2 regions of the Streptomyces sp. NPDC006393 genome follow, and region 1 is predicted to be linked to the other one. Evidence: riboswitches for the same ligand, from Rfam matches in the RefSeq annotation. Region 1 holds a riboswitch; the other holds the start of a gene.
The links. A riboswitch is a leader RNA that binds a small molecule or an ion and turns the genes downstream of it on or off. The one in region 1 is predicted to bind glycine.

Region 1 (3,400 bases):
GGGGGCAGTCCGCGCGCGAACTCGACGGCGGGCGCGATGACGTAGGGCATGTGGGGGCCGGCGACCTGGCGGAACTGCTCCTCGGAACTGAAGACCGGGACGAAGGCCTGGCCGTCGATCTCCAGCGTGGGCAGGTCGAGCGGACCGCTGTGCGGGCCACCGCCGCCGGGCAGCGGAACCCACAGGAAGCTGCGGCCCAGCACCTCGATGATCCGGCCGCCGGCCGAGGGGATGCCGAGGGAGGCGGAGAGCACTTCCTCCAGCTCGTTGCCGGGCCATCCGCCGTGCGGCTGGGGATGTGCCTGTGCCGGAAAGTCCGCCGGGTAGCCCCCGGAGAAGTCCGCCGGAATGTCCATTCGCCTACCACCTGCTGGGAACCGCTGTTGTGACCGAAAGGCTATCGGGTGCCGGTGCGGGGCGGGCCGGTGAAGCCGATCCTGCGCAGCGCGGCCGCCGCCTCGCGGTCCAGCAGCACCGCCGAGCCGCAGCCCCTCGGCAGTGCGCCCCGCTCCACGGCGCGCAGCAGACGGGCCGCGGCCCTGCGGTGGCGCAGGAAGGCGTAGCGGGAGACACCGCGGCCGCGCCGGCGCATGCCGTCGGCGGCGGTCTCGGGGGTGACGTCCAGCAGGATCAGGTGGAGCGTGCCGCCGCGGCGGCGGGCGGCGCGGGCCAGCCAGCCGCGGACCCAGCTCTGCGTGCCGCAGTCGTGGACGACGACCCCCTCGCCGGAGCGCAGCGCGCGGCGCAGCGCGGCGTAGTGGGCGAGGCGGACCAGCGGGCGGTAGAGCGCGTAGGGCAGGTGGGACGAGAGCCGTGCGTCCCAGCGGTCGCGGGTGTCCTGGGAGTCGATCCCCGGGCCGCGCACCGCGCGCCGCATCAGGGTCGACTTGCCGCTGCCGGGCAGGCCGGTGACCACGGCCAGGTCGTTCGGGCCGAAGAGCAGCGCGTGCGGGCCGCGGCCGGCCCGCTCGCGCAGGTCGCGCACCACGGGCACGGGACACCCGCCGCCGTGCTCGCGGGCCGGGGCGAGCGGCCCCCGGGCACCGGGTCGGCCGGGCAGGGCGAGGGCCCGGGTCGTGGCGTACGCCGGCGCGGTCCTGTTCACCGTCATCGTCCTCCCCTGGGTGGTGACGGTTCACCTCCCCTTCGAGTGTAAAGAGAAGGTAATGCCCCGCGTCCGGCGATTTCATGCGCGTTCTGCCACGGGTCGGTCACAGACGCGGCCTGACGTGATCCGGCCCGGCGTGCAATGATGTGCCCGCCAACTGCATACAGGCCGCTTGAATCCGCGCGGGAGAGTTCCCAGCAGCCGTCTCGCTGGGGCGCCGAAGGAGCAAGTCCCTCCCTTGAATCTCTCAGGCCCCGTTACCGCGCGGGCGAGGCACATCTGAAAAGCGGGCCGCTGCCGCAGTGGCTCCACCCAAGGTGCAAGCCGTGATCGTCCGTCCTACGGCGGTCATGGCGAACCTCTCAGGTTCCGATGACAGATGGGGAGGACACCGATCCGTCCTCGCCCTTCCCCGCGCTCGGCCTCGCTCGCGCGGGGGGATCCCCACCGCCTGGGAGACACGCCCGATGAGCAGTTCCGCACCCCGTCCGCTCCGTCATACCGCGCTCGACGCGGTGCACCGCGCGCTCGGTGCGACGATGACCGACTTCGCCGGCTGGGACATGCCGCTGCGCTACGGCTCCGAGCGCGACGAGCACATCGCCGTGCGCACCCGGGCCGGGCTCTTCGACCTCTCCCACATGGGTGAGATCACCGTCACCGGCCCGCAGGCCGCCGCCCTGCTGAACCACGCCCTGGTCGGCAACATCGCCTCCGTCGGCGTCGGCCGGGCCCGGTACACCATGATCTGCCGGGAGGACGGCGGCATCCTGGACGACCTGATCGTCTACCGGCTGGCCGAGGCCGAGGCGGGGTCTCCTCGCTACATGGTGGTCGCCAACGCCTCCAACGCCCAGGTCGTGCTGGACGCGCTCACCGAGCGGGCGGCCGGTTTCGACGCCGAGGTCCGCGACGACCGGGACGACTACGCCCTGATCGCCGTGCAGGGCCCTCAGTCCCCCGGCATCCTCGCCTCCCTCACCGACGCCGACCTGGACGGCCTGAAGTACTACGCCGGCCTGCCCGGCACGGTCGCCGGGGTGCCCGCGCTCATCGCGCGCACCGGCTACACCGGCGAGGACGGCTTCGAGCTGTTCGTCGCGCCGGCCGACGCCGAGAAGCTGTGGCAGGCGCTGACCGACGCCGGAGCGGACGCCGGGCTGGTGCCGTGCGGGCTGTCCTGCCGCGACACGCTGCGCCTGGAGGCCGGCATGCCGCTGTACGGGCACGAGCTGACGACCGCGCTCACCCCGTTCGACGCCGGGCTCGGCCGGGTGGTCAAGTTCGACAAGGAGGGCGACTTCGTGGGCCGCGAGGCGCTGCTGGCCGCCGCCGAGCGCGCCGCCTCCCAGCCGCCCCGGGTGCTCGTCGGCCTGGTCGCCGAGGGCCGGCGCGTGCCGCGCGCCGGGTACCCCGTCGTCGCGGGCGGCGAGGTGATCGGCGAGGTCACCTCCGGCGCCCCCTCCCCCACCCTCGGCAAGCCGATCGCCATGGCGTACGTCGACGCCGCGCACGCCGCGCCGGGCACGCCGGGCGTCGGCGTGGACATCAGGGGCAGGCACGAACCGTACGAGGTCGTGGCGCTGCCCTTCTACAAGCGGCAGAAGTAGCGGCAGAAGCAACGACCAGGTCGTCAGACTGGTCCGGCAGGGCGCCGGCGACGCCGTGCGGCAGGCGGGTCCCCGGACGCCGTGTGCCCGCGTGTCGCGCCCCGGCGTGTGACGCCCGGCACATCACCCTGCTCACCAGCGCTTTCATCAGTCTCTCAGTCACCAGCAGTCCCCCGCGTACAGGAGAATTCAGGCCATGAGCAACCCCCAGCAGCTGCGCTACAGCAAGGAGCACGAGTGGCTGTCGCCCGCCGAGGACGGCGTCGCGACGGTCGGCATCACGGAGTTCGCGGCCAACGCGCTCGGCGATGTCGTCTACGCCGACCTCCCGGAGGTCGGCACCACGGTGGCCGCGGGCGAGACCTGCGGCGAGCTGGAGTCGACCAAGTCGGTCTCCGATCTGTACTCCCCGGTCAGCGGTGAGGTCACCGAGGTCAACGAGGACGTGGTGAACGACCCGTCGCTGGTGAACTCCGCGCCCTTCGAGGGCGGCTGGCTGTTCAAGGTGCGCGTCACGGAGGAGCCGGCCGACCTGCTCTCCGCCGACGAGTACGCCGCCGAGACCGCCGGCTGAGGAGCGGACACACGCACATGACTGTTCTGAACACGCCCCTGCACGAGCTCGACCCGGAGGTGGCCGCCGCGGTCGGCGCCGAGCTGCACCGCCAGCAGTCCACGCTGG
Region 2 (3,400 bases), on a different contig from region 1:
GCTGGTGGAGCCGCTCAGCCTGGACGAGGCGTTCGTGGACCTGGAGGCCGGGGAAGCGGCCTGGGACGCCGATTCCGCCCGGCTGGCCGGGGCCCGGCTGCGCGCCGACATACGGGCCGTCACCGGCCTGACGGGCTCGGTGGGCCTGGCCGCCTCCAAGATGCTCGCGAAGATCGCCTCCGAGCAGGCAAAGCCCGACGGGCTGGTCCTCATCGAGCCCGGCACCGAGCGGGCCCTGCTGGGCCCCATGTCGGTGCGGACGCTGCCCGGCGTGGGCCCGGCGACGGGCGACCACCTGCGGCGGGCCGGGATCCACACGGTCGACGAGCTGGCCGAGGCGGGTGAGGACGAGCTCGTACGGCTGCTGGGCAAGGCGCACGGGCAGGCGCTGCACGCCATGGCGCTGGCGCACGACGAGCGGCCCGTGGTCGCCGAGCGCGAGGCGAAGTCGGTGTCGGTCGAGGACACCTACGACGTGGACATCCACGACCGGCTGCGGGTGGGCCTGGAGGTGCAGCGGCTCGCCGACCGGTGCGTACGGCGGCTGCGCGGGGCCGGGCTGTCGGGCCGCACCATCGTGCTGAAGGTGCGGCGCTACGACTTCTCCACGCTGACCCGCTCCGAGACGCTGCGCGGGCCCACCGACGACCCGGCGGTGGTGCGGGAGGCGGCGGCCCGGCTGCTGGACTCGGTGGACACCACGGGCGGGGTGCGGCTGCTCGGTGTGGGCGTGTCCGGGCTCGCCGACTACACGCAGGAGGACCTCTTCGCCCAGGCGGCCGGCGCGCGGGTGGACAGCCCTGAGGAGGAGCCCGCGGCCGAGGCGGCGCCGGAGCAGCCGGCCCCCGCCGAGCGGCACTGGCCGGCGGGCCACGACGTACGGCACACCGAGTTCGGGCACGGCTGGGTCCAGGGCAGCGGCCTCGGCCGGGTCACCGTCCGTTTCGAGACGCCCGACTCCGCGCCGGGGCGGGTGCGGACCTTCCGTGTCGACGACCCGGACCTGGAACCGGCGGATCCGCTTCCGCTGGTGCGGCGAAGACCGGACGCCACCACCGGCAACGCGTCCTCGGTGGCCGGCGGGGCCCGGTCCGGATAGCGGGCGGTGGGACGCCGCTCGCTCTCAGCTTTCCTCGGAACCGGATCCCGCGAGCTTGCCGAAGTCGCGGTCCGGGAGGGCGGGGGGAGGCGCCACGTCGAGGCCGTAGTGGTGGTAGAGCTGGAGTTCCTGCTCGGGGGAGAGGTGGCGGCCGACGCCGAAGTCGGGGGCCTCCTTGATGAGGGCCCGGTCGAAGGGGACGTGCAGTTCACCGCCGACCAGTTGGCTGGGCTCGAGCGGCACGAAGGCGTCCCGGGAGAACAGGCCGGTGCGTATGGCGGCCCACTCCGGCACACCGGTCGCGTCGTCGAGGTAGACCTCGTCCACCGTGCCGATCTTGGTGCCGTTCCGGTCGAACGCCTTGCGGCCGATCAGGTTGCGCGGATCGATGTCGGTCTGCACGGTCCCTCCACTAGGTCGCAACTCATTCGTAAGCACTACGAAAGAGCACAATCGGGACGGCGGCCACTCGAGCCCGCCTCGTGACACCCGCTGGTACCCTGGCAAACGGCTGCTGACCCCGTGCGGGAGAGTCCTCCACCACCGGAGGCGCCGAAGGAGCAAATCCTCCCCGGAATCTCTCAGGCCCCTGTACCGCACGGACGAGGTCACTCTGGAAAGCAGAGCGGGTGTCGACGGATGCCGCTCTCACCGACGGTGAAAACCGGGTGCCCTCGGGCGGTCCGGTGAAGCTCTCAGGTTGAGATGACAGAGGGGGAGGCCGTCGGGGCACCCGAGCCGTGGTGTCCCTCGAAGGTCGCGTCAGACCAGGAGGCCTCCGCAATGACCGCCCAGCGCATTCCGCTCTCCGAGCTCGAACAGGGCATTCCCTTCGAGCAGCGCCACATCGGGCCCGACCAGGAGGCGCGGGCTAAGATGCTCGCGCAGGTCGGTTACGGCTCGCTCGACGAGCTGACCGCCGCCGCGGTGCCGGATGTGATCAAGAACGCCGACAAGCTCGACCTGCCGGGCGCCCGCACCGAGGCCGAGGTGCTGGCCGAACTGCGTTCCCTCGCCGACCGCAACCAGGTCCTCGGCTCGATGATCGGCCTCGGTTACTACGGCACGTTCACCCCGCCCGTCGTCCTGCGCAACGTCATGGAGAACCCCGCCTGGTACACCGCGTACACGCCGTACCAGCCGGAGATCTCGCAGGGCCGGCTCGAGGCGCTGCTGAACTTCCAGACCATGGTCGCCGACCTCACCGGCCTGCCGACCTCCGGCGCCTCCCTCCTGGACGAGGGCACCGCCGCCGCCGAGGCCATGGCGCTGTCCCGGCGCATGGGCAAGAACAAGAAGGGCCTCTTCCTGGTCGACGCGGACGCGCTGCCGCAGACCATCGCCGTCATCGAGACCCGCGCCGAGCCGACCGGCGTCGAGGTCGTCGTCGCCGACCTCAGCGACGGCATCCCCGCCGAGATCGCCGAGCGCGAGATCAACGGCGTGCTCCTGCAGTACCCCGGCGCCTCCGGCGCCGTACGCGACCTCAAGCCGGTCATCGACCAGGCGCACGAGCTGGGCGCGCTGGTCACCGTCGCCGCCGACCTGCTCGCCCTCACCCTGCTGAAGTCCCCCGGCGAGCTGGGCGCGGACATCGCCGTCGGCACGACCCAGCGCTTCGGCGTGCCGATGGGCTTCGGCGGCCCGCACGCCGGCTACATGGCGGTGCACGAGAAGTTCGCCCGCAGCCTGCCCGGCCGCCTGGTCGGCGTCTCCGTGGACGCGGACGGCAACAAGGCCTACCGTCTCGCCCTCCAGACCCGTGAGCAGCACATCCGCCGCGAGAGGGCCACCAGCAACATCTGCACCGCCCAGGTGCTGCTCGCCGTCATGGCCGGCATGTACGCCGTCTACCACGGCCCCGAGGGACTGAAGGGCATCGCCCAGCGCACCCACCGCTACGCCACGATCCTCGCCGAGGGCCTGAAGGCGGGCGGTGCCGAGGTCGTCCACGGCGCCTACTTCGACACGATCACGGTCAGGGCCGAGGGCCGGGCCGCCGAGGTCGTCGCCGCCGCCCGCGAGGCCGGCGTGAACCTGCGCCTGGTGGACGCCGACCACGTCTCCATCGCCTGCGACGAGACCACCAACCGGGCGCAGCTGCGCAGCGTGTGGTCCGCCTTCGGCGTCGAGGCCCGCATCGAGGCGCTGGACGCCGCCGCCGCGGACGCCCTGCCCGAGACCCTGCTGCGCACCGACGCCTACCTCACCCACCCCGTCTTCCACCAGCACCGCTCCGAGACCGCGATGCTGCGCTACCTGCGCAAGCTGGCCGACCGCGACTACGCGCTCGACCGCGGC

Region 2: another riboswitch for glycine. It lies ahead of gcvP (aminomethyl-transferring glycine dehydrogenase); the one in region 1 lies ahead of gcvT (glycine cleavage system aminomethyltransferase GcvT).

Annotation. Positions count from the first base shown of each region.
Region 1 is NZ_JBEXZD010000024.1:72,189-75,588, forward strand. Features, by position in the region: gene ABZ484_RS13490 (enhanced serine sensitivity protein SseB) at 1-356, opposite strand, end outside; gene ABZ484_RS13495 (AAA family ATPase) at 398-1,111, opposite strand; glycine riboswitch at 1,282-1,381, shown strand; gene gcvT (glycine cleavage system aminomethyltransferase GcvT) at 1,576-2,718, shown strand; gene gcvH (glycine cleavage system protein GcvH) at 2,915-3,292, shown strand; gene glyA (serine hydroxymethyltransferase) at 3,310-3,400, shown strand, end outside.
Region 2 is NZ_JBEXZD010000003.1:9,435-12,834, forward strand. Features, by position in the region: gene ABZ484_RS02090 (DNA polymerase IV) at 1-1,099, shown strand, start outside; gene ABZ484_RS02095 (PRC-barrel domain-containing protein) at 1,124-1,501, opposite strand; glycine riboswitch at 1,615-1,706, shown strand; gene gcvP (aminomethyl-transferring glycine dehydrogenase) at 1,883-3,400, shown strand, end outside.